Regions from separate parts of the Clostridium sp. CM039 genome, predicted to be linked through region 2. Evidence: predicted binding sites of a transcription regulator. Region 2 holds the regulator's gene; each other region holds the start of a gene.

Region 1 (10,366 bases), 620 kb from region 2:
ATTAATATTGAAAAGAGTAATCCCAATAATGTAGCTGCTAGGAAAATTATATTCAGCTCTTTTATAACAATTTTCCTTACATTTTTACGTCTGATTCCAAGAGAAATGAAAACACCTATTTCCCTTGACTTATATCTTATAAATAACGAATAAGCATATATTACAAATACAAATGTTCCTATTAGTGTAAATGCAAACATGCTTAACGTAATTTGTTGCGTCGAACCACCATCCATGAGTACTTTGGTAACCGTTGGACTAAATTGGAGAATGCCATATCCCCCAATCATTGTAACTGCAAATATGATTGATGAAATAAACAAAGCATATTCCTTTATGTTATTTTTAAATAGCTTTCTAACAATAGCGTTAAGCGTCATAAGTCTCACCATTTATTCCCTTCATGAAAGTTAGAATGTCATTTAAAAATTCCCGCGGAGAGGTAGTTCTAATAAGTTCTTTAACAATGTGTCCGTCTGTAAGAGCTACTACTCTATCACAATATGATGCTGCAAAGGCATCGTGTGTAACCATAAATACTGTTGCTCCTAAGTTTTTCTTAGCATCCATGAATGCCTTTATTACCGCTAAGCTAGACTTTGAATCCAGATTACCTGTTGGTTCATCTGCCAAAAGAACTAAGGGCTTATTCGCGAGTGCCCTCGCTATTGCAACTCTTTGTTTTTCTCCACCTGATATTTCGTTAGGATATTTATTTTTTATCGTTTCTATTGTGAAATTTTCCATAAGTTCTTCTGTTCTTTTCATCATTTTATTCATATCCTTACTGGCAATAATTTGGGGCAGAAATATGTTTTCAAGTACTGTAAGTCCATTAACCAGCATATAATCCTGAAATACAAATCCTAATTTATTCTGTCTCACATCTGCAAGCCTATCCTCATTAACATTTAAAATATTTACTCCATCCAAAAGAATTTGACCCGAATCTGCATGTATAAATCCTGATATACAATTGAGCAGTGTGGTTTTACCACTACCAGACGGCCCCATAACAGCCACAAATTCGCCTTCATTAACTTTCAAATCAATATCCCTAAGAGCAATATATTCACCACCCTTTGATACATAAGTCTTCTTTAAACTCTTTACTTCTAACATTTTTTCTCCTCCTCATTCTATATTATAAGGAAATATTAGCATGTTAATATGCGAAGTTCAATCTCATAAATTGAGGTGTTGTAACGCTTGGTAGTTATTTTGTAACGTTTGGTAATGTTTGTGGAAATCTCATAATTAACGCTGTATAAATTGTAAAATACTACTGTTAAATCATGTTATAATATTATTAGAGTAAATTTGTAAACACCTCAAAAGTCATTTCGTAATCAACATCATATTGGGAATTTTTGAAATTTACCAACTTTATTAAGATCTTTTTTGAAAATATAAGAAATTTTAAAAATTTTTCTTAAAATATTGGAGGAACAACGTTTATGTTACAAATTGCTATATGTGAAGACGAATTTAAACAAAGAAATATGCTGAAAAATATTCTGGCAGGCCAGATTAAAGAAAACAACCTTGATGCTAAAATAAACGATTATGAAAGCGGAGAACAGCTTATAAATACCATAAAAAACAATTCATATAAATTTGATATAATATTTTTAGATATTCAAATGAAAAAGATATCAGGAATAGATACTGCCAAAATAATCAGAAAAACAAATAAAATTGCTATAATTATTTTTGTAACAGGACTTATGGAATATGTATTCGAAGGCTATAACGTCAGAGCCTTCAATTACATACTAAAACCTTTTAAAATTGACAAAATAGCTAAGGTATTTAAAGAAGCTCTCGATAGTTTGGATATGATAAATAGTGATGTGTATATAATAAATTTCAAAGATAAAACTCATAAAATTAACTTTTTCGATATTGTGTATTTTTTTAGTGATAAGAGGATTATTAGACTAATCTGTAAGCAGGGCGAATATGAATTTTATTCAAAGCTTGATGATGTAGAAAAAGAACTTATTAATAGAAATTTTATACGCTGTCACCAAAGATATTTAATAAACTTAACTAATATAAATAGCATTGAGCAAAATCATGCTATTACTACAATTGGATACAACGTTCCAATAAGTAGAAACAGATATAAAAAAACTTTAATAACGTTTGCAAAACAAATACTGAGGTAGGGTGCTTTATGAAGATAATTGCAGTTATTATTCCAATCATTATTTTAATTATTATTTCGTTTATAGAAACAATTATTTTATTTAAATTACTTAATGCATTTTTAACGAAAAGAGACTCGAAAATGTTTTCTGCATTAAATTTTTTTGCCTTATTTGTGATGTGTATGATACCTATTATGTCAGGAGATATCGAAAATATTATATATTCATTTGTTATCTACTTGATTATAGGATTAATCTTTTATAAAGACGTAAAAATAAAAAGGATTTGTGCCGTGTCCATGGTTTCAACTATCTCTGTAAGTGTGAAAATGTTGGCTGCTAGAATAGCTTCTTTTTTCCCAATCTACAAATATAGATTTAATGACATAATTGAATCTTCTTTAAGAGTTCTGATTTTTATTTTAATATATTTTGCTCTTTATAAGGTTGTATTATGGGCTAAAGAAATTTTATCTAGCAAAATATGGGCACTCATATGTATTATGTCTTTAGCTACCTTCATCTCCATTGTTTTTAGCATTGTTCCTTTTATATTTAAAGTAACCACCTTTTACAACCTCATTGTCATTACGATAATGACTTTATATATTTTTGGCATTATTGCTACGTTTTATGTTATTAAAGAAATTGCTTTAGGTTCCGAAGCTGACTCCTTAAATAAACAATTAGTAATGCAGATGGAACATTATATGGATATAGAAGAAAATCAGAATATCACAAAGAAAATATTGCATGATATGAAAAATCACTTAGGGGTTATAAACTCATTTTTGTATGAGGGGAACATTGAAGATGCAAGGCATTACCTTGGCAATGTGACAGAAAGTATAAGCTCTATGTCAATTCATACATTTTGTGAGAATAAAGTAGTAAATTCAATTTTAAATAACAAACACAAAACGCTTATTGATTTGGGTATAAATGTTAACATAAATATTTATGTTCCTGAGCAATTAAATATTTCTCAACCAGATTTATCTAGCATGTTCTCTAATACTATTGATAACGCAATAGATGCATGTTCAAAAATACAAGATAAAAACTCCAGATTTATAAATATTAAGTCAAATACAGATAAAGGATATTTTGTTTATGAGGTTGAAAACTCAAAGATAAATCAGATAAAAGTAAATGGCCTGAGATTTATCACTAATAAAAAAAATAACCTAATACATGGATATGGCGTGGATATCATTAGAACTGTGGTATCTAAATATAGCGGGGATATTGATACAGAATGCACAGATAATACTTTTAAAATAACACTTTTTATAAAGGTGTAAAGATTTTTACTAATATTTAAATAACCATCTGCTGTTGTGTGAATTCTTGCACAAAATGCCTTTGCCAAGAACTATAGCTTACAATGTGCCTAGCATGACTTATTACATTGAAAGTATTATATCTACCTTGGTTTTAACAAAATAGCAATTTCAATAAACTTTATGGCTATTAGTTAGCGTTCGTCTGTAGTATACTAAATTAACTAATAAAAGAGCAAAATTTTTGCTCTCAATTTTAAAATATGGCTATGTTTTAAAAGAGTGTTGAAAATATAGAGATTTTTAAGGGAAACCATTTTGAACTGCCCCTGTCAAGTAGACAGTGGAAATAATTAAAGATTTTATGTAAGGCGTCTATCATTTGGTAGGCGCTTTATTTATGCTGCATTACCTAATAGATATCGCTGATATTCCATTGGTGTCATGCACTTTAAACGTTTTTGATAACGTCTATTATTATAATATTCTATATAGTCTTCAATCGATTTCTTTAAGCTTTCATAGTCTTCAAATTTATGAAGATAATACATTTCTGTTTTTAAGATTCCCCAAAATCCTTCCATTGGACCATTATCAATACAATGCCCAACCCTCGACATGCTCTGTATCATTCCAGCTTTTTTTAGTTTTTCTTTAAATATTTTTGAAGTATACTGGAAACCTCGGTCACTATGAAATATTGGTTTAGCATCAGGGTATACTTTAACAGCAAGATTAAAGGTTTGATAAACCAATTGGTTATTATTAGAATGACCAATGACATATGAAACAATACTTCTATCACCTAAATCAAATATTGCACTTAGATAAGCCTTTTGTCCACTTCTCCCATATTTAAACTCGGTTACATCTGTAAGCCATTTTTTATTGACTTGTTCTGCTTTAAAATTTCTATCCAAAATATTTTCTGCAGTAACTTCAGGAGTTGACTTAATATAATTATATCTTTTTTTTCTGCATACGGATTTTAATCCTAATATCTGCATCAGACGATAAATTCGTTTATAATTAACTTTTTTATTATATTCTCTACGGATTTTAATCGTCATCTGGCGATAGCCTAAGATACCGTCTTTTTCCTCATATAACTCACAAATAAGCTTTAATAATTCTTCGTTTTTCAATACTCGGTTACTTTTTTCTCTGTGTAGCCATTTATAATATGCAGAATGGCTAACGCCGCCTATAATGCACAACTCAGTTATAGGAAATTTATCTTTGTTAGATAATTCTTGGATTGCAAGATAAGTATCTTCGTATCTAGCTTCGCTTAATATCGCCTTCTTTCTATCTCTTGGATTTTTTTTAGAAGAGCATTCTCCATCCGTAATCTTCTATTTTGTGCTTCTAAAAGCTTGTATTGAGCTTTTAGCTTTTCATCTTCTGTCATTAACTCTTCAGCCTTTGGCTTTCCACGTCGGTCCAAAAGCCCTTCAATACCAAACTGATTATACTTCTTCATCCAGGTATAAATCTGAGGATAAGATACCTTATATTTTTCAACAGTTTTATTATAACTGTTATTGTTTTCAATACAGTACTTTATGATTTCAATGCGTTCAATATAAGAAGTTTTGCGTCCTTTGGTCATGATTATTTTTCCTCCTGTTCCAGAAGATTTTATGTTTTCATGACCATTATACTTCTTTATCCAATTGCATAAAACTGTATTTGACGAAATATGATACTTAATGCATAAATCATTCAGTGAGCCATGCCCATCAAGATATTCTTTTACAATGTTAATCTTGATTTTGGCAGTATAAGAAGTATTTTTGCTAGAATGTTTTAACCCAGCTTCACCTTCTGATTTATATCGTATTACCCATTTTTGAAAAGAACTCTTATGTACTTGAAGTTTGTTGCATAAACTTAACATACTAGCTTTTCCATTTAAATATGATGTTACAGCCTTAATTTTTTGTTGGTCTGATATAGTTGATTTTCTTCCCATAAAAAAATAGCCCTCCTTATAGTAAACAGTTTTATTATTTTAACTGTCTACCATAAGGGGAGCATATCATTTGATTTCCCTTGTTTTGCTTTTTAAATCAGATAAATTGAAATTTATTTTAAAAAAGTTAACATTACTGTATCAACTAATGCAACAATCACAAAAACAATCACAAAAACAATAATTCCTTTCAAGAATGAACTAATGTGCTTTTTAGGATTTTTATATGCAATATCTAATTTTTCTGTTCCTTTAAATCTTACTCTTTTTGTATTTCTCCACCAAATCATATCAATAAAGAAAAAATCAAAAGCATTAAGAACCTCACCTAAAATAAAGATATTTATAAAATTTTGTTTCCAACTATCAGTTCTTATAATAAATCCAAATAAAAACAACACTATAGAGAATATAAAAACATTTGATATAAACGACATATGAGAACTTTTCCTTACAATTTTATTTTTCAACCTATCATTATTGATTATTATGCCTTGTATTTCATCTGGGTATGAACCAAAACTTTTAATATTTTTTTCGTCACTTCCAGTTCCTAAAAAGCAAATTACGAAAAAGATTAAACATAAAATAATGCTTTCTATTAACAATCCCATTACATCACTTCCTATCTCTATAAGTCAAATAAAAATTAATTTTACAATATCATAATTGTGCACTAAATTATATCATATTTGAATAATAATTACATAATCAATTCCAATATAAATGTACACTAAACAAAAATAGGTTCTCTTTCTTTGAAATCTGATATTTTAGTATAAGCGTGGGCTACATTACATTGAACCATAAAATTTTTGATTTTAATAACTTCTTTATCTTCTTCAAATAGTTGCAACCATTTGAACCAGTACATATAATTGCTGATATATTAAGTTGCAACACCATTAAACTTATCCATCCACTTTTCCAATTTGCTGTGTACAGCATTAATGTGTTGAATATGGTAAATTCCTTCTTTGTGTTTCCCTCTTTTTATTCGCTTATGTTCCAATGAAAAATCTTTAGTAAATTGAACATAACCCTTATGACTATCGGTACAAAGGATAGAGTTATCCCCTATACGACCTTCATAGAGCCTTTCTAACTCTTGGTGTGTCATTCTACCTTTACATAGTAACTCCATAATTAAATTACCTTGTCTATCAATGGCACTAGCAATACACACTTGCTTGTTAGAAATACCTCTTTTTTTAACTTATTTACCTCTCTTACGAGATTTTGTCGGCATTTTAGAAGGTTTTGTACCTTTGAAACTCTCTTCGAAGAATACTTCATCAGCCTCAATTACACCATCAACAGATCCTACACCAAAAAATGACTTAATGCAATCAAGTATTTTATGTCTCCAAAAGAAACTTGTTGCAATGTTAATCTCTACAATTTTAGCACTCTTTCTAATAGAGTAACCTGCAATCATACATTTAGCATATTTAAGCCATTTATCTAATGGTTTCTTACTCTTATAAGTAGCAGAGTTTGTAAAATCGGTGAAAGTTTTATTGCAAGACTTACAAATATATCAAATTTCAACACTAAATTAAAACAAAGCCTAAAATATAAGTAAATTGCAAACTAGAAATGCCGTAAATTTTATCTCTATAGTAATTAGTTATATTCATTCACATTTTATAGATCATCCATTTACAACTTCTAACTTCAAATTTAAGTTCATATATTTTTTCTATACCTGCTATAATACTTTGACACCTAAATACTAACATTTCATTTCCAGCCAATTTTTCCTTATCCCTGGTTATGACCCTGTCTACTTTCACTACAGAATTGGAGTCATCTAGATTTTCGAATCTAAATTTCAAAGGATGAATAATACCCTTTTTATCAAACCAACAAATCATTTCGATAGGTTTTGCGATTATTTTCATAATAAATTACACCACCATTATATATTTAGTTTTCTCCATATATAAACCAATATTGTACAAAACTATTAATTGCTAAATTCCTTACCATTTCTACAGGTAATGCTAAAACCTTCATTTATTATAAACCTCCTCAAAGTATTGCGCTCATTAATGGATAATCTTCCTCACCATCTGCCATTCCACCACACATACTATTTAGTCCTGAATGAAGAAAACAAGACCGAACTACAGCTTTTGGCCCATATTTTAATCTTATTTTATCAACGGTATCATTTATCTTTTTATCTTTTTCATAATCAAAACTATCTAGTAACGAACACTGATAAAGCTCATTACTACAAAAGTCTGTGATATGTATCCCCAAGTGTCTTATTGGATTACCTTTCCAAACATTATCAAATAAATAGCATGCTATTTCATATATTTTGCGAGTAGAGTCAGTTGCTACATCTACTTTCTTTTGACGAGAATAAAATATTAAGTCACTACCCCTGACGCTTATACTTATCACAGTACAACAATTGTGTGAATCTCTTAAACGCATGGAAACTGTTTCACACAAGGATAGTAATACTTTATGAGCCGTGTCTTTATCTTCCACATCAAAGGCTATTGTTGTAGAATTGCCTATACCCTTCACTTTAATATAATTGCTCTTGCGGACTTCTGAAAACTCGATGCCATTGGCGTAATTCCAAATAACTTGACCGTGACTCTTTAATTTATTCTTTAAAATATCTAAATTATAATTTGCTAATTCCCCAATGGTATTAATATTTAAATTGTACAATTTAGGTGCTGTCGCTCTACCTACCATAAATAAATCTTCAACAGGTAATGGCCACATTTTATCTTTTATTTCATTTTGGAAAAGTGTGTGAATTCTATCTGGCTTCTTAAAATCTGAAGCTACCTTTGCAAGCAGTTTGTTATTTGATATCCCTATGTTCACTGTAAACCCAAGCTCATTCTTTATCCTCTCTTTTATAGTTTCAGCGAGTTTCAAATAGTCAGGATATAAATGTTCCATATTAGAAAAATCCAAAAAACTTTCATCAACTGAAAAACGCTGAATAATTGGAGTGTATTCTAAAAATATTTGATGCATAGCCTCGCTACATTTCATATATAATGAATATCTTGGAGGTACAATTATTATTCCAGGACACTTAGCCCTAGCACTATATAAAGTCTCGCCTGTGTGAATATCAAATTTTTTAGCAGGCATTGATTTAGTTAAAACAATTCCATGCCTGCTTTCTTCATCTCCGCCTACTACAGATGGTACTGTTCTAAGATCTAACTGCTCACCTTGTTGAAGTCTATACGCAGCTTCCCATGAGAGATAGGCACTATTTGCGTCAATATGAAATATTAATTTACTCATAGCATAAATCATCTTCCTTTTTATTAATCTTATTTACTCATATTAGAACATCAGTTCGTTATATTTATTATATACTACTTGCTTACTTTTTAAAAGCAAATTTGGGATAGCATACGCAAAAATATTATTTCGTAGTTAATGAAAATTTCAGATTATTTTTATAATCTCAAGTTTTAAATTCTTATGTAACCATTTAATATTTGGTTAAAATCATACATTCTTTTTAATATCCAATTTACGGTAATAATAGTATAATTAAATAATTGTATTAGTCGCAACAGTAGATTATTGTGAAGTAAACATTATTTATATAATGCGTGGATAAATCCGAATTGTTGGGAGAGATGTACATGAATATTTTAGTAAGTGCCTGTGTAATAGGACAAAACTGCAAATATAATGGCGGAAATAATTTGAATAGAAGTGTAGTTGAATTTATACAAAGACATACTGTGATTGAAATATGTCCTGAACTGCTGACAGGTATGAAATGCCCAAGGGCATGTGCTGAGATAGTAAACGGCATTGTAATGTCTGAGAATGGTGAGAATGTAGATGCAGAATATCGCAAAGGAGTAGAACTTGCAATGGAGAAAATTAAGGGACAAAAGATAGATTTAGCAATATTACAGTCAAGAAGTCCTACTTGTGGTGTAAACACTATCTATGATGGGTCTTTTAGTGGTACTTTAATTGAGGGGCATGGTTTATTTACTGAAGCCATCATTGAAAAAGGTATTAGGGTAGTAGACTCCAATAATTTTTAAGTTTACTCAATTCGTAAGTTACTACTTATGGAAATGAAACCGGTTATGAGCACAACCTATAGTAAACTAATTGAACAATATTCTTATATTACTGTGCGACAAGAAGTCGCTAATTAGTAGTGTTTCGTGATAAACTGCGTTACCGGTAGTGAGGCACGCTGTAGTTAAATATACGAATAGTCCTGATGATGGTAGTTTAAAAGAATATTTTGAAAAAAGAGATAAGAAAGATTTCATAAATGATACTGTTTCGACCAGAATGAAGTTAGCAAAACTCAGTAATTACAAATGTAGAGTGTGTAAACAATCATTAGTTGGAGAAGAGTCTTTAAATATTAATCATGTTGTACCTACTAAATTAGGCGGTGATGAAAGGTATGACAACTTGGAATTATTACATCAAAAACAATCAAGTGGAACCCTAACAGCAAAGAAGGATACAAACTGATTAAGAAGGCTTTCAAAAAGTTCAAATACCAACTTGTTTGAGGTAAAGAGAGGGCTTGAGCCGCATGTGTGGAAACACACAAGTACGGTTCTTAGAGGGGAAAGGAGCCGTAAGGCTTCCTACCTAATGGAATCACACCATTTTTTTGAATAAATACTTATATTCTATCAAAATATAATCTACATATTTGTTCAAATTCATCTGATTTATCAACTAATTCCATTAACTTAGATAATAATAATTTTTTATCTGAGAAAATGGCGTTGTAATCATTTATGAACTTAACTTTGCTTAAATTTTCATTATGAAGCTTAATTGAATTTTCTAATAAAAACGTCTTAAAATTTTCAAAACCTTCATATGAAAATCGCGATATACAAAACAATTCTAAATTGTCATCTTGTTCTATTCCAAGCTTTTCTAGTGCTCTACAAACTCCTATAAATAGC
Region 2 (10,366 bases):
TAGCTATTTTGGGAACATTTCTTCTTGTGACTAACGGCACGGTTGATAGGCTTACTATTTCGTTACCTGCCATCGCTTGGGGAGTTGGGTCAGCAATTGCCCTTGCCTTTTATACATTATATCCACATAGTTTGCTTAAGGAGTGGGGGGCTGTGATTGTTGTAGGTTGGGGTATGCTTATAGGCGGAGTTGGGCTGAGTTTCATAAACCCGCCATGGAATATACAAGGTCAAAATTGGTCTTTGCTTTCTAGTTTATTTGTTGGATTTGTGGTTTTATTCGGTACACTAATTGCCTTTTATTTGTACATAGCTAGTTTACAATATATTGCACCTACTGAAGCTAGCTTATTGGCAAGTGCAGAACCTTTATCCGCTACACTTGCTTCTATATTTTGGTTACATGTTCCTTTTGGATTGTTTGAAGTAATCGGAGGAATGTGTATTATATCTACAGTAGCAATTTTAACTTTAGGGTCTAACACTAATAAAAAACCCTTATAAGAAAAAGAAAAAACCAATTATAAAAGGTTATGTTTTAAAAAACAAAAATATTGTATAATGTTGTATAGAATGATCGTTAAGAAATTTTTAGTGGCAACTTTTTATTGTGAGAGGGGTATAAAAATGATAAGAGAAGCAGTAGAAAATGATTTGATTGATATTTTAGAAATTTGTAATGATGCAATATTAAATACAACAGCTGTCTATGATTATAAAGTTCACACAATTGATGACAGAAAACAATGGTATGAAAAAAAGAAGAAAGAGGGGTATCCAATATTAGTAGTTGAAGAAAATAATAAGGTTATCGGATTTGCTACATTTGGGCCATTCAGAGCATGGCCTGCATATAAATATACTATTGAACACTCTATTTATGTTAATGGTAACTGTAGAAACAAAGGCATAGGAACACTACTAGCTAAAGAACTAATAAGATTTTCCAATGAAAGAGGATTTGCAACCATGGTGGCGGCAATTGATGAATCAAATGAAAAAAGTATCAAATTGCACGAAAAATTGGGGTTCGAGTATTCAGGTAAGATAAATAAAGCTGGATTTAAATTTGGGAAGTGGCTCAATCTTGTTTTTTATCAATTAGAGCTTAAAGGCCCTGAAAACCCAATAGATGGTTAGTGTGTAAGTTATAATAATTATAAAATACATAGAGAGTAGGAAATAGAATGGCTGCAATGATATGATAGCAATTTATTGTAATAATTGGAGTAGTAATTCTAGTGCCTAACTAATCAAAAATTCATTTAGACAAAGCATCTATATTAATTTATACATGCTTTTTTTTGTTAATAAAAAAATTTCAAGTAAAACTTGATTAGTTTAATCACATATATCTCGCAAAATATAATATTCTCTTTATTGAAGAAACTCAAAATGGGAACAAGAGAATACTAACAATGGAACAAATTTAATCAAACAAATAAATAAGGCATCAAAAATAATTATTAACAAAATTATTTTCCAACTACAACTTAAAATATCCTTTGTTGAGACATACTTGTATGTTATTTAAATCAGCAAGTAGAAAAAAGCAATTAATGTTACTATACGGGTTAGCGTCAACATCATAATGAAGTATTTTATGATGTTAAATTTTTATTAATGATACCACATTTGGGGAATTTGATTTGCTATCATTCGATATATGGAATATAATGAAACAAGTATTTTAACGATACTTCATTATATTTCTAGGGGGACTACAAAGAGAAAATTTCAGTGTAGTGAGCAATCAAAAGGGAGGCGTTGGCAAGACCATGTCTACATTAAGATGCGTAGCTACTATTACTTAGGCTCTTGTATAAATCTTCTCAATTCAATTTTTAAGTTTGTCACAAGTATCCATCTACTTTATAATTTACTGAAAGTGAATTATATAATTATGTAGCTGGAAAAACAGTAAAAAATAAGGGAGCGAAAATTAATTTTATGAATATTATTAAAACTGCAATTATAACTATAATAATATCATTTATATCTGGATTACTATTAGATTATTATAGAAATTTAGGACCTAGAATATTATGTAATGTACGAAATGGTAAACCTATAAAAACGGATGGAAAAGAACATTGCACATACATTATTACTGTTAAGAACCCATCAAATAAAACAATTCATGAGTTAACTATAAATATACAGGGTTCACAGACTAACTTAAAGAGTGCGGGTGCCACAATAACAAAAGGTTTAAAATTTGATTCTTCAATAAAGGATAACATTTTAGAGGTTTATATCCCTTTTATAAGTAAGGGTGATGAGTTTTCAGTTACAGTATATGTAGAAAAACAATCTAATTACAATAATAAGCCTATTATTGTAATCAGATCACCTGAAAATTTTAAGGAGATAGACTCTGTAGAACAAAAGGGAATACTATCATTTTTGTTTAATATACCTAAAAATGTAAAACAGGTAATCCTTAAGGCAGTGAGAAAGAACGAAGCAATAGTTCCTAATGAAAAAGAAGATTTTACAGCGGTTATGAATAAGGTAACAGGCGCTGAACAAACAATAAATAAAGAAAATAGGGAAGCGCTCTCTAGAAATAAGAAAACTAGTAAGAATAAAAAGGCAATTATAATTATCGCAACAATTATTTTAGTTATAATTGTTGGGGGTTTAGGAAGATTTTATTTTAAAGGGACATCTCCTAATGTAAAAACTCCCGTTCCCAAACTATCCACAGATGAAAAAAAATCAACTGGAACTCCAGATAAAAAAGGATCAACTGGAACTCCAGATGAAAAAGAATCACCTGTAACTCCAGATAAAAAAGAATCACCTGGAACTCCAGATGAAAAAGAGTCAACTGGAACTCCAGATAAAAAAGAACCAACTGTAACTCCAGATGAAAAAGAACCAACTGTAACTCCAGATGAAAAAGAACCCACTGTAACTCCAGACGAAAAAGAACCAACTGTAACTCCAGATGAAAAAGAACCAACTGTAACTCCAGACGAAAAACAATCAACTGTAACTCCAAGTAACTAGTTAGCTAGGATGTGATAATGGAAAAAATCGATATATCAGAAATTAAAATAAAAGTATTGGAACGTAGGCCAGTATAACTTAGCAATTGTGAACTGAGCCCAATTAAGAGGGCCTAGAAACCCAATAGATGATTTAATATAATCAAAAATACTCCATAATAATTTACGGAGTATTTTTCTATTAATATTACACTATTTAAGATAATATTAATAGAAAAGAGGATCTAATTTTTTTTATTTCTCGCTATGAAAACAATAATATTCACAGCAGATAATCCTACTAAAATGTATATTGCTCTAGCAAGGAAGGGAACAAATCCAAAGATAAGACTAACTAAGTTAACATTTAACAATCCTAAAAGTCCCCAATTTAAAGCACCAATCAATACAAACACGAATGAAAGTTTGTCGATAATACTAAGCTTATACATAATTACCCCCAGACTAATATAATTATTCTATTTGTATAAATTATATTATAAATATAATATTTTAGAACTGTTTAATAATTTCTTTAAAGCGTATATAATGTTATGGTATATAAATTTATATACTAAAAAATAATTTGGAAAGTACAAATTAAGTATACGAACATTTTCATTACTTTTAGCACTATTGTATGTTATAATATGAATGAAACTTGTTTTATATTTAAAATTGTACGTATGGAGGCAGAATATGAGAAATTCTTATAATACACCATTAAATAGTAGATATGCATCAAAAGAGATGAGTTATTTATTTTCAGATGATATGAAGTTTAGAACATGGAGAAAGCTTTGGGTTGCACTAGCTGAAGGTGAAAGGATATTAGGAATCAATATTACAGAATCTCAAATTGAAGAGCTTAAATCCTATGTAGATAATGTGAATTACGAAGTGGCTGAAAATAAAGAAAAAGAAATACGACATGACGTAATGAGCCATGTATATGCATATGGGGTTCAATGTCCTAATGCGAAGGGTATTATTCATTTAGGGGCTACTAGCTGCTATGTAGGCGATAATACAGACTTAATAGTCATGAAAAAGGCTTTACTATTAATTAAGAAAAAATTAATTAATGTAATTAGTAAATCTTCAGAATTTGCATTAAAGTATAAAGATGTTCCTACACTAGGTTTTACCCATTTACAGCCAGCTCAATTAACTACTGTAGGTAAAAGGGCAACCCTATGGATTCAAGAATTAATAATGGATCTAGAAAATTTAGACTTTGTAATAGATAGAATAAAGTTACTAGGGGTTAAAGGAACAACTGGAACCCAAGCGAGCTTTATGAATCTATTCGAAAATGATGAGAAAAAAGTAAAAGACTTAGATAAATATGTAGCGAATAAAATGGGCTTTGAAGATACATATCCCGTTACTGGTCAAACTTATTCTAGAAAAGTAGACTCTATAGTATTAAATACTTTATCAGAAATAGCTCAAAGTGCATATAAATTCAGTAATGATTTAAGGATACTTCAAAGCATGAAAGAAGTGGAAGAGCCTTTTGAAAAAAATCAAATTGGATCCTCTGCAATGGCATACAAAAGAAACCCTATGCGTTCTGAGCGAATTAGCTCTTTATCAAGATATATTATAGTGAATTCATTAAATCCTGCTATAACAGCTGCAACACAATGGTTTGAAAGAACATTAGATGATTCAGCTAATAAGAGAATATCCGTAGCTGAAGCTTTCTTAGCACTTGATGGAGTATTAAATTTGTATATGAATATAGCTGGAAATATGGTAGTATATGAAAAAGTAATTACTGCTCATGTAAACCACGAGCTTCCATTTATGGCTACAGAAAATATCCTTATGGAAGCTGTTAAAAGGGGCGGGGACAGACAAGAACTTCATGAGAACATTAGAGTTCATTCTATGGCTGCAGCAAAACGCGTTAAAGAAGAAGGCTTAAATAATGATCTTATAGAAAGAATAATAAATGATGATAGTTTTAGGATGTCAAAAGAAGAGATATTTGCTGTAATTGACCCGATTAAATTTGTAGGTAGAGCTCCAAGTCAAGTAATAGAATTTATAGATGAATATGTAAAACCAATAATCGAGGCCAATAAAGATGCATTAGGAGTAGAAACTTCTATAAACGTATAATCCTTAGTATTGGATAGAAATTATACTATAAAAAGCTATCAGTGATGCAAACAAAACTGATAGCTTTTTTAGTTTAACGACATTTTAGAAGGAAAGTCTCCCAATTCTATAAGTAAGAGTTACATAACCTAACAAATAGAAAATTTCAGTGGTAGTATAAATCTCCTTTTGAAGTCGGTAATATTGTAGCTCCACAGGCCATGATTTCACTATAACTTTCGAAGAATAAAATTCAAATTGCATGTGGAAATAATAAAAATAATAAAAACATTTGTTTATTTTTATTATTTTAGAAAAATCAGGATTTTGCTCCCCCTCTTGTAGTATAATAATGTCGTGAAATGTAAGTTTCACGACATTATTATGATTTTTGGAGGTACTTATGAAATCGAATATAAATACTATTTATAACAATGAACTCCCACCGTTTCTAAATGATTATCTGAATTATTTATCTACTATTAAAGGATGTTCTAGTTCTACTGTTGTTGCTTATACTGCTGATTTATCATTGCTATTAAAGTTCTTAAAAATATACAAAGGTCTAGTCTCTTCAGAAAATGCTCTACCTCTTGAGACCATTATAATTAGTGACCTAACTTTAGATACATTAAGAACCCTTACATTGCAGGATTTATATGCCTATATCTCCTATCTTGGGAAATATAGGGCTAATGGTAACTACGCTAAAGCAAGAAAAATTGCATCTATAAAGTCTCTATTCAAGTATTTAACCACTAAGGCTAAAGTGCTAACTATAGACCCGACAATAGATTTAGAGTCACCAAAACTTGGTAAAAGAAGTCCTGTTTTTTTAACATTAAGTGAAAGTAAGGCACTACTCGACGCTACAAGCTCTAGAGATAAGCATTCTATTCGCGACCATAGTATTATTACATTATTCTTAAATTGTGGTATCAGGCTGTCAGAACTTTGTAGTATAAATATATCCGATTTTAAAGATGATACATTATCTATTATTGGGAAAGGAAATAAAGAACGAACCATTTATTTGAATAAAGCTTCATTGAAATCAATTTATAAATATTTGCCTATTAGAAATACGAACATAGATAAAATTCATTCTGAAGATAAGGATGCCCTTTTTATAAGTGGTAAATATGGAAGAATTAATAAACGCACTGTGGAGAGAATTGTAAAAAAATATATAGGTAATGCTGGACTTAATAAAGATAAGTATACTCCTCATAAATTAAGGCATACATCTGCTACTCTTATGTATAAATATGGAAATGTAGACATTAGAAGTCTACAAGAAATATTAGGCCATGAAAATATATCTACCACCCAAATATATACTCATGTAGATAATGATAAATTAAGAAATGCGGTTAAGTCAAACCCACTTTCTGATGAATAAAAAAAAGTATATATTACTATTAATGCATTATGCGTAATATATACTTTCTAATACTTATATTTTTTTTAGTCTTATAAGCCCTGGGAATTCTTCTTGAAGTAATCCTGAGTTATCATCTTCATTTTCAAGTAGCTCTTTTGCCCCGTCTATGTCATCTATAAATTCCCAAACCTCATTGTTTTCAGGTATGAACTCATCTTTATGTAGTTTTAAAAATTCATCGCTGGCTACCACTGAGTCATAATCTTCAAGTTTTGGTAGTTCATCATTTTCATTTTCATCATTATCTACTTCTTCCGCTAAATTAATTTCAGACCTGTCACAAATATTTTCGTCTACCTCTTCTACCCCTTCAATCTCATTATCCTCAAAAACTTCATCAATTTTTATAGCTTTTACATCGTAACCTTCCATTTCTAAGCATTTACCGCAATTATTACATTTCTTATTTGAATTTAATTCACAGACTTCACATTCTCCACAACTATTACAAATTTTCTTATTATTAAATATACAATTTTTAGACATACAACACTCCAATCTATTTATTTCAAATACTTTCATAATAGACTATTATAGCAAATATATTTTCAATAATCAAACACTAACACCCCTTAATAATGACTTATGTATTCATACATAATAATATATAATTTTTTATTTTTATTAATAACTATAAAACAGAACGTAAGTTTGATGTTATTAAATTTATATGGTATAATTATACTATGAATGGGAGGCGTTTACATGTTAACTGAAAAAAAAGATAAGCAAAGTGAAATATATAACTTTATAAAGAAACAGGTACAACTAAAAGGATATCCACCTTCAGTCAGAGAAATATGTGATGGCGTAGGATTAAGATCTACTTCGACTGTTCATGGGCATTTAGCAAGACTAGAAAAAAAAGGATTTATCCGTAGAGACCCTACCAAGCCTCGTGCAATTGAATTAATAAAGGATTCTGTCATAAGAAAAGAACTTATAGATATACCTATTATAGGGAAAATCACTGCTGGCAAACCAATACTCGCAGTTGAAAATGTTGAAGATACATTTACACTTCCTTTAAATTTCACTAAAACCAATAATGAACTATTTATGCTTAAAGTTTCTGGTAGCAGCATGATTGAAGCAGGAATATTGGATAAAGACCTTGCTATAATTGAGAAAATCAATACCGCTAAAAATGGCGATATAGTTGTAGCTCTTATTGATAATGAAGCAACTATTAAAAGATTTTTCAAGGAAAAAGATCATATAAGGCTTCAGCCTGAAAATTCAACTATGTCCCCTATCATAGTTGATGACTGTGTAATTTTAGGTGTACTTGTTGGTATTTACAGAAAGTATTAAATATCCACCTTTAAAGATTTTATGTAACAAAAAAGTCCTGCAATGAATATATCAATTGCAGGATTTTTTTATTCTATTATTAAGTCATAAATATTTACTTTCTAGTTCAAATAACTCTTGAAAGTGCTATTAGTATTCCAATTTTAGCATGATCAAACGTTAATCCACCCTGTAAATATGCTATATAAGGCTCTCTTATTGGAGCGTCTGCAGATAATTCTATAGATGCTCCCTGAATAAATGCACCTGCTGCCATTATAACCTTATCTTCATATCCTGGCATGTCCCATGGTTCGCATTGAACAAAAGAATCAATGGGAGACCCCTCTTGTATACCCCTACAGAAATTAATTAACTTTTCCTTATCATTAAATTTAATTGCTTGAATTATATCACTTCTTTTATCAGTATACTTAGGAAGAACTTCAAAACCTGCAAGTTCCATAATTCTTGCACAGAAAATAGCGCCCTTCAATGCTTCCATAGCTATATGTGGTGCTATGAATAGTCCTTGATATAAAGAACGCATAACTCCAAACGTAGAACCACATTCCCCTCCTATTCCAGGAGTTGTTAGTCTGTAAGAAGCTTGTCGTACATATTCTTCTTTACCTGCAATATATCCACCTGTAGGTGCAATTCCACCACCAATATTTTTTATGAGGGATCCAGCAACTATATCTGCTCCTACATCTGTAGGCTCCGTAACATCAATAAATTCACCATAACAATTATCTACAAAACAAATAACCTTTGGATTTATAGCTTTTGCAGCGCTTATAATATCATCTATTTCAGAAATTAATAATGCTTTTCTCCAGCCATATCCAGTAGATCTTTGAATATGAATTAGCTTTATTGACTTATCTTCAATCAGTGTCTTTTTCATTAAATCAATATCAACTTTAGAGTTATCGTTTAATTCTAATTGTTTATATTTTACACCATAATCTTTTAATGAGCCTATATCCTCCTTAGCATTTATACCTATTATATTAAGAAGTGTATCATAAGGTGTTCCGCATACCGATATCATGGTATCATTAGGTCTTAAATTACCAAATAAGGACGCTCCAATTGCATGTGTTCCATTTACGAAATGCGGCCGAACGAGTGCACTCTCACAATTGAAAATTCTTGCATATACTTTATCTAATGAATCTCTCCCAATATCGCCATAACCGTATCCAGATGAATTTGTAAAATGGCATTCGCTAATTCGTTCATCTTGTAGTGCGGTCAAAACCTTAAGTTGATTAAACTCTCTTATTTCATCAAGAATTTTAAACTCATCTTGTACATCTTGTATTGCTATATCATAGAGTTTTAGCGTTTTTGAACTTATTTTATACTTCTTTTGAAGGTATTCTTTTGTTATGTCTATCATGATTCCAGGTCCCCTTTTTATTATGTATATATTATGTGTTTTAAACTTTAACTACCGTAATAATAGTAACATAAATAATACCGATGTAGAATAGTTTTATTTATATATCAATCATATTAGTATGTATTTAATTGTCTCTTTCTTTACTATTACAGCAACGCAGGTGATGATTTAACTTTTTCAATAATCTCTTCAACAGTTTCCTCTAATTCTTTTCCAACTTTTTTATACTCAATTTCAGATTTTTCATTTTGATTTTTCATAAAATACATTAACGCATAATAAGTAGGCTTAAATTTATCCTTTAGCTTAAATTCAGCTTCATTAAACATTTTAAATAAGGAATTGTATTGTTTTTTAGCCATTAGAAAAATTAAATATTCATTAATAGATTTATTATATTTATCTGTATTATTAGCTGATCTTAAAAATAAGCGAGCTTTTTCTAAGGATTCTTCTATTCGATCATTAGAAAGTAAGGTTTCAGATAAAACATAAATGGTATTAAAATCATTTTCTTTTTTTTCACTTTTGTTAATTAGTTCCTCTTTATTGCACCAGCTTTCAAAAAAACCCACAAGCCATTTCACCTGCTGTTTTTCTTTTTCTCCCCCAAACCTCATCATATACCATATGTTAAAAAATCGTTCTTTTATTTTGTACATATAATTTTTCTTATTTACAGGTGTTTTATTTATTACTCCGTTTTTTTCTAATTGATTTAACTGAGCGGATACTTCTTTACTTTGCATTCTTATTTTATCTGCTATTTCTTTTGTGGTTATGGCATCAAAGCGTAAAGCTATAACATCAACAATTTCCTGTTGCACTGGAGATAACCTATCCATTGTATGTTTATAAAGAGGTGTTACTCTATCTAGTAATGTATCTAATTGTTTAAATACGGGTCCGTTGTCAACATTTAAAATATCGAAAAGTAATGCCATGATTCTTGGCACCCCACCTGTTAACCGCCTTAAAGCTTCTATTTTCCCACTGTTACTTTTAAGTATCTCATTTATACCCTTCTTATTAAAAATTCCACCTAACTTTTCAAAAAATTCCACAGTTTCTTCTGAATTTAATCCTTCTAATTTTATCAGATTAAAGAAGTTATAGA
Region 3 (10,366 bases), 350 kb from region 2:
ATAGATTTGCTAATGAGTTGTGGTGAAACTATAAGCACTGTAATAATGTGTAGCGAACTAAATAATAGTGGAATTGATGCTGTGCCTTTAACTGGTGGACAAGCAGGTATAATCACAGATTCTAATTATAACAATGCAGCAATACTTAATGTGGACACAAAAAAAATATTGGATATTTTACAAAAAGGGAAAACCCCAGTAGTAGCAGGATTTCAAGGCATGGATGAAAATGCCTATGTTACGACTATTGGGAGAGGTGGGAGTGACGTTACTGCTGCAATACTAGGGGCAGCACTTAAGGCCTCTCAGACTCAAATATACACTGATGTAGATGGGATTATGACAGCGGATCCAAGAATAGTTTCTGAAGCGACTTTAATAAAAAAAATAAGTTATGATGAAATCTTTCAATTTGCAGATCAAGGAGCAAATGTTATACACCCAAGGGCAGTTGAAATATCTAGAAAGTATAATATACCATTAGTAATAAAAAATACTATGAATGATTGTGATGGAACAGTAATTAGTAATTTGGGAAATGAAGGTTATGAAAATATAATTACAGGTATTACGCATATGAATAATAGAATTCAAATAAAAATATGTGAAAATTCAGGTTCTAGTTATGATGATATATTTGATATTTTAGCTGAGAATCTTATAAGTATAGATCTTATAAATGTTTTTCCTAAGGAAAAAATATTTACTATTGATGAAAAAGACTTTACTAAATTTGCTGATTTAATAAGAGACCTTAATATGTCCTATTCATTTGTGAAGGATTGTAGTAAACTTTCAATTATAGGTTCAAAAATGAGAGGTATGCCTGGCGTTATGGCGAGAATACTTAAGGCGTTAACTAAAGAAAATGTTGAAGTACTGCAAACAGCAGATTCTAATATGACTATATGGTGCCTTGTAGAAACAGGATATGTTGAAAAAGCAATTAACGCTCTACACAGGGAATTTAAATTAGGATAAAAAATGTATATAGTTTCTCTTAATGCACAAAATAAAATGGATTAGGAGGAATGAAAATGTTGAAAACTGAAAAAAACGTAAATGAACAGGTTGAAAATATTAAAGAACTGGGAACAACTAACATCCCAACTCAGGATACTAAAATTCAGGTTTTGTCTATTATAGGTCAAATAGAAGGACACATGATGTTGTCCCCTCAAACAAAAACTACTAAGTATGAACATGTTATTCCAGAGCTAATTGCTATGGAGAGGGATGATAAAGTAAAAGGTATTCTTATAGTTTTAAATACTGTAGGAGGAGATGTGGAAGCGGGTCTTGCAATAGCAGAGATGATTAGAAGCCTTAGCAAACCAACTGTATCACTTGTAGTAGGTGGAGGCCATTCAATAGGTATACCACTGGCAACAGCAGCTAAGTACTCATTCATTTCCCCATCTGCAACTATGATAATTCATCCTATAAGAATGAATGGTCTAATAATAGGGGTACCTCAAACTTTTGAATACTTCAATAAAATGCAAGAAAGAATAACAGAATTTATTATTAGAACCTCTAAGATTGATAAGGAAACGGTAAATAGATTAATGCTTCAAACTGATGAGCTTTTAAATGATATGGGTACTATACTTATAGGAAAACAAGCAGTTGATAATGGGTTAATAGATGAGGTTGGTGGCATTAGTGAGGCATTATCAAAATTAAACGAAATGATAGGTTAAAAATAAATTAGATATAAACAGGTTAAAATAGCCTATTTATGTCTATTTTTAATGATTTGTTACTATGACAAATATAATCTAATAATTTTTTTATATAACTAGTTTAAAATTGATTTATAAATCTATTGAAAGTTAGAGGAGATTTCTAAACTTTGTAGAAATAATAAGGATAGAGGTGATACTTTGGCTAGAAAAAAAACTAAAACTAAATCTAAAGTTGCAAGTAATGTAGATGCTAATAGTGAAATTTATGGAATTATTTTAATAACAATAGGCATATTAATTTTATTAAGTATCTTCTCAACTAGGGGTTCAAATTCTAATTCCATATCAGGTATGATAGGTAATCTGATTAATCATGTGCTTTTTGCAATATTAGGAGTGGGTGCATATCTTTCGCCGTTCCTTATAGTATTTATTGGTATTTGCAAAATCGTTAAGAAAGGTAAGATAAATTTTAGTAAGAAGTTTTGTGGAATAATACTTTTTATAATAAATACACTATTATTTATACAAATGTTATCTTTAAATAAGTATTACACTAAAGGAGATTTTTTGCTCGGAATAAATAAGATATACAATTCAGAAAGTGTACTACATGGTGGGATTATTAGTTATTCAATTGATGTACTATTACATACACTATTTGGAGCTGCGGGTAGCTATATAATTTTTATTGCTATTTATGTTATATGCTTTATTATAATATTAAACGTATCGCTTAATGATGTCTTTTTTTATTTAAAGGATAAATTTATTATTAAAAAGACTGCGAGTAAAAATGATAGTAAGGATTTATATATAGAAAATAATGATAAGCAAGAAGAATTAGTAGTTCCAAATGGAGAAAAAAATAAATTTATTAAAGATATTAGCAGCGATAAAATTAAAATAATCGATTTTATAAAATCAAATGAAATTGCTACAGATGCGGAAGGATTAAATAAAGAAGAAACTGTTAGTGGTGTTAGGAATGACAATGCACGTACTTTAAAAGAAAGGCATATAGATAATTCTATCAACCAAGAGTTGGAGAAAGAAATTCAATTAAATAGTGTAAATTCAAAGCCAAACTATAAATATGAATACCCCACTGTAGATTTATTAAATGAAAATAATACTTCCAAAATGAATAAAAACGATAAAAAAGAATTGCTTAATAGTGCCAATAAGCTACAAGAGACACTAAGTAGCTTTGGAGTTGAAGCAAAGGTTATTCAAGTTACAAAAGGACCCTCAGTGACAAGGTTTGAACTTCAACCAAATGCTGGTGTTAAGGTGAGTAAAATTGTAAATCTAGCAGATGATATTGCACTGAATTTAGCTTCTTCCGGGGTAAGAATCGAGGCACCGATACCTGGTAAGGCAGCTGTAGGCATTGAAGTACCAAATAAAGAGTTAAGCGCAGTATACTTAAGAGAAGTAATAGAATCTAATGAATTTTCAGCTTCAAACAAAAATTTATCCTTTAGTTTAGGAAAAGATATAGGCGGTAACTGTGTTGTTTCGGATTTAACAAAAATGCCACATTTGCTGGTAGCAGGGGCTACAGGCTCTGGAAAAAGTGTTTGTATAAATTCATTAATAATAAGCATACTTTATAAGTATTCTCCAGAGGAGGTTAAGCTATTATTAATTGACCCTAAAGTTGTCGAATTAAATATTTATAATGGGGTACCTCATCTATTAATACCAGTTGTAACAGATCCCAAAAAGTCTGCAGGTGCTTTAAATTGGGCTGTAAACGAAATGTCAAGAAGATACAAGAGTTTTGCTGAAAACAATGTGCGAAGTATAGAAGGATATAATGAATTAGTAAATAAAGGCATTGTTGAAAATAAATTGCCGTGGATTGTTATTATAATTGATGAGTTAGCAGATTTAATGACGGTCTGTGCTAATGATGTAGAGGAATATATTGGAAGACTTGCGCAAATGGCAAGAGCGGCAGGAATGCATTTAGTAATTGCGACGCAGAGACCATCAGTTGACGTTATTACGGGTGTAATAAAAGCCAATATACCTTCAAGAATATCTTTTGCAGTTTCGAGTCAAATAGATTCAAGAACAATTTTGGATTCCTCTGGTGCAGAGAAATTACTTGGGAAAGGTGATATGCTTTTTTATCCGGTTGGAGAGGCTAAACCATTTAGAATACAAGGAGCTTTTGTGTCAGAAGAAGAAGTTGAACGAGTTGTTGATTTTATAAAGAATCAGACGACAGAAGTAAACTATGAAAAAGAAATAATAGATGAAATAGAGAGTAGTTCAAATAATAAAAGTATTGATGATGATATTGATGAATTATTAAATGAAGCAATAAGAATAGTAGTTGAAAATGGACAAGCATCTACTTCCTTATTGCAACGTAAGCTAAAAATAGGGTATAATAGAGCAGCAAGAATTATTGAACAAATGGAGGAACGAGGGATTATATCAGGTAGAAATGGAAGCAAACCTAGGGAAATATTATTAAGTGATAGTGAGTTAAAGGAACAATAAAAAAAAAATGTAAGAATAATTGTAAATACCCTTGTTTAATTTGCAAATCACATTTACAATAATTTATGGGTACAAATGTAGGAAGATAAAAATAATTAGCTATTATTTACATAAAGAGTCAAACAAGTAGTATGATATTTGGTAAATAGGAGTTACTCAGGTTGATAAACAAGGAGGATGACTGGTGGAAAAATTAAAAGTTGGAGTTATAAATTTAGGCTGTGATAAAAATAGAATTGATAGTGAGATTGTAATAAGCAGTTTAAGTGGGAAATATGATATGACAAATGATCCTAAACTAGCAGATATAATTTTAGTGAATACTTGTGGATTCATAGAATCGTCAAAACAAGAATCAATAGACACTATTCTAGAAATGTCAGAATACAAAAAGAAATATAATTGCACAGTATTGATTGCGACGGGTTGCCTTACTCAGCGTTATGGGTCGGATCTGATTGAATTGATGCCAGAACTTGATATAATCCTCGGTGTTAATGATTATGACAAGTTAGTAAGTAGTATAGAAGAGGTTCTTTTAAAAAATATTAAAGTACAACATTGCACTTATAGTGATGATAATATTAATGAAGGACAAAGAGTATTAACTACAGAAACATACTCTGCTTATATTAGAATTTCCGAGGGCTGTGATAATGCTTGTGCATATTGTGCAATACCAAATATTAGAGGAAAATATAGAAGCAGAAAAATGGAGAATATAATACAAGAGGCTAAGGATTTAAGTGAACATGGTTGCAAGGAAATTATTTTAGTTGCTCAAGATACCACTAGATACGGGATAGATTTATATGGTGAAAAAAACCTACATAAATTAATAAGAAAAATTTCTCAAATAAGTGGGATTGAATGGATTAGAGTACTTTACTGTTATGCAGAAGAAATGACGGATGATATTATTAATGAAATTTCTTTAAATGATAAAGTTTGCAAATATGTAGATATACCAATTCAACATATAAGCGATGATCTTCTTAAATCCATGAAAAGGAAAGGAAGAAAAAATATCATAACAGAAAACATAAATAAGATGAGGAAGGGTATTAAGGGATTAACCCTTAGAACTACATTAATCGTTGGATTTCCAGGAGAAACGGAAGAAAATTTTGAAGAATTGAAACAGTTTATTAATGAAACTAAATTTGATAAATTGGGAGTGTTCAAGTACTCAATGGAAGATGGTACTGCAGCTGCAGAGATGAAAAATCAAATTCCAGAAGAAATAAAGGAAAAACGTGAAGAAGAATTAATGATTGTGCAACAAAATATATCAAAAGAGATAAATAGTAAAAAAATAGACAAAATTTACAAAGTTTTAGTAGAAGGATTTAATGGTAAAACTTATTTTGGTAGAAGTTATGAAATGGCACCAGAAGTTGATGGAACTATTTTCTTTGAATCTGACAAAGATTATAATAAGGGAGAATTCGTAACAGTAAGGGTTACCAAAGCGTTAGAATATGATTTAATAGGAGTTGTGTGCTATGAATCTTGCAAATAAACTTACAATGATTCGAATTTTTTTAGTACCTATATTTTTAGTATTTATGGCGGTTAAAGGAATACCTTATGGAAGAGAACTGGCGACAATTGTTTTTATAGTAGCATCTCTCACTGATAAGTTGGATGGCTATGTAGCTAGAAGCAGAAATCAAATAACTAATTTCGGAAAATTCATGGATCCTCTAGCAGATAAACTTTTAGTAACTGCTGCACTTGTTTCATTAGTGGAGCTTCAGATTGTGTCTAGTTGGGTAGCTATGATTATAATTGCTAGAGAATTTGCAGTTTCAGGACTTCGAACAATAGCTGCTTCAGAGGGAAAAGTAATTGCGGCTAGTAAATGGGGGAAACTTAAAACCGTTATTCAAATAGTAGCTATAATTACAGCATTGATAAATTTATCTTACGCAAATACGTTATTAAATGCGTTAACCAATATTTTCATGGCTGCCGCAGTAATTATTACAATAATATCTGGTGTTGACTATTTTGTAAAAAACAAAGGTACAATTAGAGTCGATAAGTGATTAAATTATTAGAGTTTGTTAATAATACAAATAAAAGGATTTCTTTAGTAAATGAAAATGGCAGATATTGCTTTGTATGTTGACCATATAAAATAAATGGTGTATACTTAAATTCAGAACAAACGTTCGTCGAAAAAGGATGGTGAACCCGCAGGGGAAATTTATGAATAATGAAAAATTAAAAGCGCTAGAAGTAGCTATGGGTCAAATAGAAAAACAATTCGGAAAAGGCTCTGTAATGAAACTTGGAGAAAATAGTAAGTTAAATATAGAGGCTATTTCCACTGGTTGTTTAGGACTTGACATAGGCCTAGGCATAGGTGGTGTACCTAGAGGAAGAATAATAGAAGTTTTTGGACCAGAATCTTCAGGTAAAACTACAGTTGCACTTCATATAGTTGCAGAAGCTCAAAAAAATGGTGGTACAGCTGCATTTATAGATGCAGAGAATGCTTTAGACCCTGAATATGCTAAAGCACTAGGAATAGATATAGAAAATTTAATAGTATCACAACCAGATACTGGTGAACAGGCGTTAGAGATTACAGAGGCTTTAGTTCGCTCTGGGGCTATAGATGTTATCGTAGTGGATTCGGTAGCAGCTTTAGTGCCTAAAGCTGAAATTGAAGGCGAAATGGGAGACTCCCATGTAGGACTCCAAGCAAGACTTATGTCGCAAGCTTTAAGAAAACTTGCGGGTTCTATAAATAAATCCCAATGTGTTCTTGTATTTATAAATCAATTAAGAGAAAAAGTAGGAGTAATGTTTGGTAACCCAGAAGTAACCCCTGGTGGTAGAGCGTTGAAATTTTATGCATCTGTTAGACTAGATATTAGAAAAATAGATACAATTAAACAAGGCGATGAATTTATGGGTAATCGAACAAGAATAAAAATAGTTAAAAACAAAGTAGCTCCTCCATTTAAGAAAACTGAATTTGATATTATGTATGGTCACGGCATATCTCGAGAGGGCGATGTTCTAGATATAGGAGTTGTAGAAGAGATTGTACAAAAAAGTGGAGCATGGTTCTCATATGGAGATATACGACTTGGACAGGGAAGAGAAAATTCAAAACAATATTTTAAAGAAAACCCTTTGGTTATGTTAGAGATAGAAAACAAAATTAGAGCAAAACATAACCTACCATTATACAAGAACGCAGAGACTAGTAAAAAAGAAGTTAGCAAAAAAGAAGCAAGTAAAAAAGAAGCATAAAAGCAAGTTTTTACTTGCTTTTTTTCTTTAACTTATAATTAAGGAATATTATTATGGTATCAGGCATTGCATTCTATGATGCAATATGCTAAAGTTTATCATAACTACTATATAATAGTAAGAATAAAGACTTATTTAAACGTTAAAATCTTGACATTAACTGAAAAGTAATATAAAATAAATACAAATACTGGTTTAGTATATTTAAATTGTTACCAATTAAATATAGCACCTTTTCTAGCTTTCATATTTACTCTTAAATAGATTTGAAATAAGCAAAGGAGGTGTTGATAATCAATGGATACTAAAAGTCAAACAATGCTCATAGTAGTTTGTGCTATTTTGGTTGTTGTTTTAGCATGTATTTTTGTTATAATTTATATTAGAAAAAATATATCTCAAGCAAATATTTTCAAGGCCGAAAAAGAAGCTAAAAAAATTATTGATGAAAGTGTAAAAGATGCTGAATCAAAAAAGAAAGAGGCTATTTTAGAAGCCAAAGAAGAAGTTCACAGACTTAGAACTGATTTAGAAAAAGAATCAAGAGAAAGACGTAATGAAGTTCAAAGGTTAGAAAGAAGAAACATCCAAAGAGAAGAATCATTAGATAAAAAAAGTGATGTGCTGGAGAGAAAAGAAGAAAATCTTAATAAAAAACAACAAGAAAGTGAAATGCTAGAAGCAAGTGTACAAGATTTATACACAAAGCAAAGAGGAGAATTAGAAAGATTATCAGGGTTGACATCTGATGAGGCAAAACAAGTTTTATTAGATGAAATTAGAAAAGAAATTAAACACGATGCTGCAATTATGATTAAAGAAATTGAAACTAAGGCAAAAGAAGAAGCTGATAAAAAAGCAAGAGAAATTATTACTTATGCTATTCAAAGATGTGCAGCCGATCATGTAGCAGAAACAACAGTTCATGTGGTTTCGCTTCCTAATGATGAGATGAAAGGAAGAATAATAGGTAGAGAGGGTAGAAATATTCGAACTCTAGAAACGCTTACAGGAGTAGATTTAATAATAGATGATACACCTGAAGCAGTAATTCTTTCAGCATTTGATCCTATAAGGCGCGAAGTTGCTAGAATAGCACTTGAGAAACTAATAGTGGATGGAAGAATTCACCCTGCTAGAATTGAGGAAATGGTAGAAAAAGCTAAAAAAGAAGTTGATAGTGACATAAAAGAAGAAGGAGAACAAGCAACTTTTGAAACAGGAGTGCATGGACTTCATTCGGAAATTATCAGGCTGCTTGGAAGGCTTAAATACAGAACCAGTTATGGTCAAAATGTATTAAAGCATTCTATAGAAGTTTCATATTTAGCTGGACTTATGGCATCTGAACTTGGAATTGACCCAACACTCGCTAAAAGATGCGGTCTACTTCATGATATAGGTAAAGCTGTAGATCATGAAGTTGAAGGTCCACATGCGCTTATAGGTTCAGAAATAGCTAAAAAACACCATGAGTCCTCTATTGTAGTAAATGCTATTGCAGCGCATCACGGTGACGTTGAGTTAGAATCCCTTGAAGCAATACTAGTTCAAGCGGCAGATGCTATATCAGCGGCAAGACCAGGTGCAAGAAGAGAAACTTTAGAAGCTTATATTAAAAGATTGGAAAAATTAGAAGAAATTGCAAATTCTTATGAAGGTGTAGAAAAGTCATATGCTATTCAAGCTGGAAGAGAAGTTAGAATTATGATTAAACCAGAAATAATTGATGATGCAGGTGCTGTTGAAATGGCAAGAAATCTAGTTAAAAGGATTGAAAATGAACTAGAATATCCTGGTCAAATTAAAGTAAATGTAATTAGAGAAACACGAGCTATTGACTATGCTAAATAATTAAATGTAAGATTAAATCCTCTTGAGATTTAGAATATTTCTAAACCCTAAGAGGGTTTTTTATTTCATATTACATATTATTTGGAAAAGTATGTAATGTGGAATCAGGTTGCTTCATTTACATCACAAAAAAAAAGTGATATATTAGTATCATAAGAATTAAATTAATATAAGTATTGGGGGTAAGAAAAATGGTATTATCTAAAAAAGCAAAGCAAATAACAACATCTTTAACACTAGATATAACTGCAAAGGCTAAAAAAATGAAGGCTGAGGGCATAGATGTCATAGGATTTGGTGCTGGTGAACCTGATTTTGATACACCCAAAAACATTCAAGAAGCAGCTATAAAAGCAATTAAAGAAGGCAGGACAAGATATACAGCGGCTTCAGGTATTATTGAACTAAAACAGGCAATAATTGGAAAGTTAAAGAGAGAAAACAACTTAACTTACACACCAGCTCAAATTATAGTTTCAGCTGGAGCAAAACAATGCTTAGCTAATGTATTTCAAGCTATTTTAAATCCAGGAGATGAAGTTTTAATTGGAGTTCCATATTGGGTAAGTTATCCAGAATTGGTTAAATTAGCAGATGGAGAACCTATCTATATAGAAACAGAAGAAATTAATGAATTTAAATTAACAATAGCGAGCCTTAATAGAGCATTAACGCCTAAATCTAAAGCAATAATATTAAATAGTCCCAATAATCCTACAGGTACCGTATATTCAAAGGAAGAACTTATGGAAATTGCTGATTTTGCAAAAATAAATAACTTAATCATAATATCGGATGAAATTTATGAAAAATTGTTGTATGGTAGTAATGACCATATTAGTATAGCAAGTCTTTCAGAGGATGCTTACAGAAGAACTATCGTAATCAACGGCCTTTCTAAGGCTTACGCTATGACAGGATGGAGAATAGGATATGCTGCTGGCAGCACGGAAATAGTATCGTTAATGTCTAATATTCAAAGTCATACTACATCAAATCCCAATTCAATTGCGCAATATGCGTCAGTTGAAGCTTTA

What was found. Region 2 encodes LexA, which represses DNA repair genes until DNA is damaged. Its sites were predicted from a motif close to CNAACANNTGTTNG; they were not measured.
Region 1: a site for LexA is predicted at 8,747-8,760, ahead of ACWJJ2_RS06880 (Y-family DNA polymerase). Genes of this name have one in related genera too.
Region 3: a site for LexA is predicted at 6,372-6,385, ahead of recA (recombinase RecA). Genes of this name have one in related genera too.

Annotation. Positions count from the first base shown of each region.
Region 1 is NZ_CM143649.1:1,453,928-1,464,293, forward strand. It holds gene ACWJJ2_RS06835 (FtsX-like permease family protein) at 1-392, opposite strand, end outside; gene ACWJJ2_RS06840 (ABC transporter ATP-binding protein) at 370-1,122, opposite strand; gene ACWJJ2_RS06845 (LytR/AlgR family response regulator transcription factor) at 1,458-2,171, shown strand; gene ACWJJ2_RS06850 (sensor histidine kinase) at 2,180-3,457, shown strand; gene ACWJJ2_RS06855 (IS3 family transposase) at 3,835-4,653, opposite strand; gene ACWJJ2_RS06860 (helix-turn-helix domain-containing protein) at 4,728-5,411, opposite strand; gene ACWJJ2_RS06865 (hypothetical protein) at 5,525-6,025, opposite strand; partial or broken gene ACWJJ2_RS06870 (IS1595 family transposase) at 6,145-6,951, opposite strand; gene ACWJJ2_RS06875 (hypothetical protein) at 7,052-7,315, opposite strand; gene ACWJJ2_RS06880 (Y-family DNA polymerase) at 7,446-8,702, opposite strand; gene ACWJJ2_RS06885 (2-thiouracil desulfurase family protein) at 9,053-9,469, shown strand; gene ACWJJ2_RS06890 (HNH endonuclease) at 9,618-9,917, shown strand; gene ACWJJ2_RS06895 (hypothetical protein) at 10,075-10,366, opposite strand, start outside.
Region 2 is NZ_CM143649.1:833,004-843,369, forward strand. It holds gene ACWJJ2_RS03930 (EamA family transporter) at 1-503, shown strand, start outside; gene ACWJJ2_RS03935 (GNAT family N-acetyltransferase) at 627-1,139, shown strand; gene ACWJJ2_RS03940 (hypothetical protein) at 1,950-3,014, shown strand; gene ACWJJ2_RS03945 (DUF378 domain-containing protein) at 3,238-3,444, opposite strand; gene purB (adenylosuccinate lyase) at 3,692-5,122, shown strand; gene ACWJJ2_RS03955 (tyrosine recombinase XerC) at 5,505-6,503, shown strand; gene ACWJJ2_RS03960 (hypothetical protein) at 6,558-7,031, opposite strand; gene lexA (transcriptional repressor LexA) at 7,251-7,859, shown strand; gene ACWJJ2_RS03970 (methionine gamma-lyase family protein) at 7,966-9,246, opposite strand; gene ACWJJ2_RS03975 (ORC-CDC6 family AAA ATPase) at 9,396-10,366, opposite strand, start outside.
Region 3 is NZ_CM143649.1:481,858-492,223, forward strand. It holds gene dapG (aspartate kinase) at 1-981, shown strand, start outside; gene ACWJJ2_RS02230 (ClpP family protease) at 1,038-1,703, shown strand; gene ACWJJ2_RS02235 (FtsK/SpoIIIE family DNA translocase) at 1,887-4,205, shown strand; gene rimO (30S ribosomal protein S12 methylthiotransferase RimO) at 4,390-5,727, shown strand; gene pgsA (CDP-diacylglycerol--glycerol-3-phosphate 3-phosphatidyltransferase) at 5,711-6,256, shown strand; gene recA (recombinase RecA) at 6,420-7,475, shown strand; gene rny (ribonuclease Y) at 7,773-9,329, shown strand; gene ACWJJ2_RS02260 (pyridoxal phosphate-dependent aminotransferase) at 9,521-10,366, shown strand, end outside.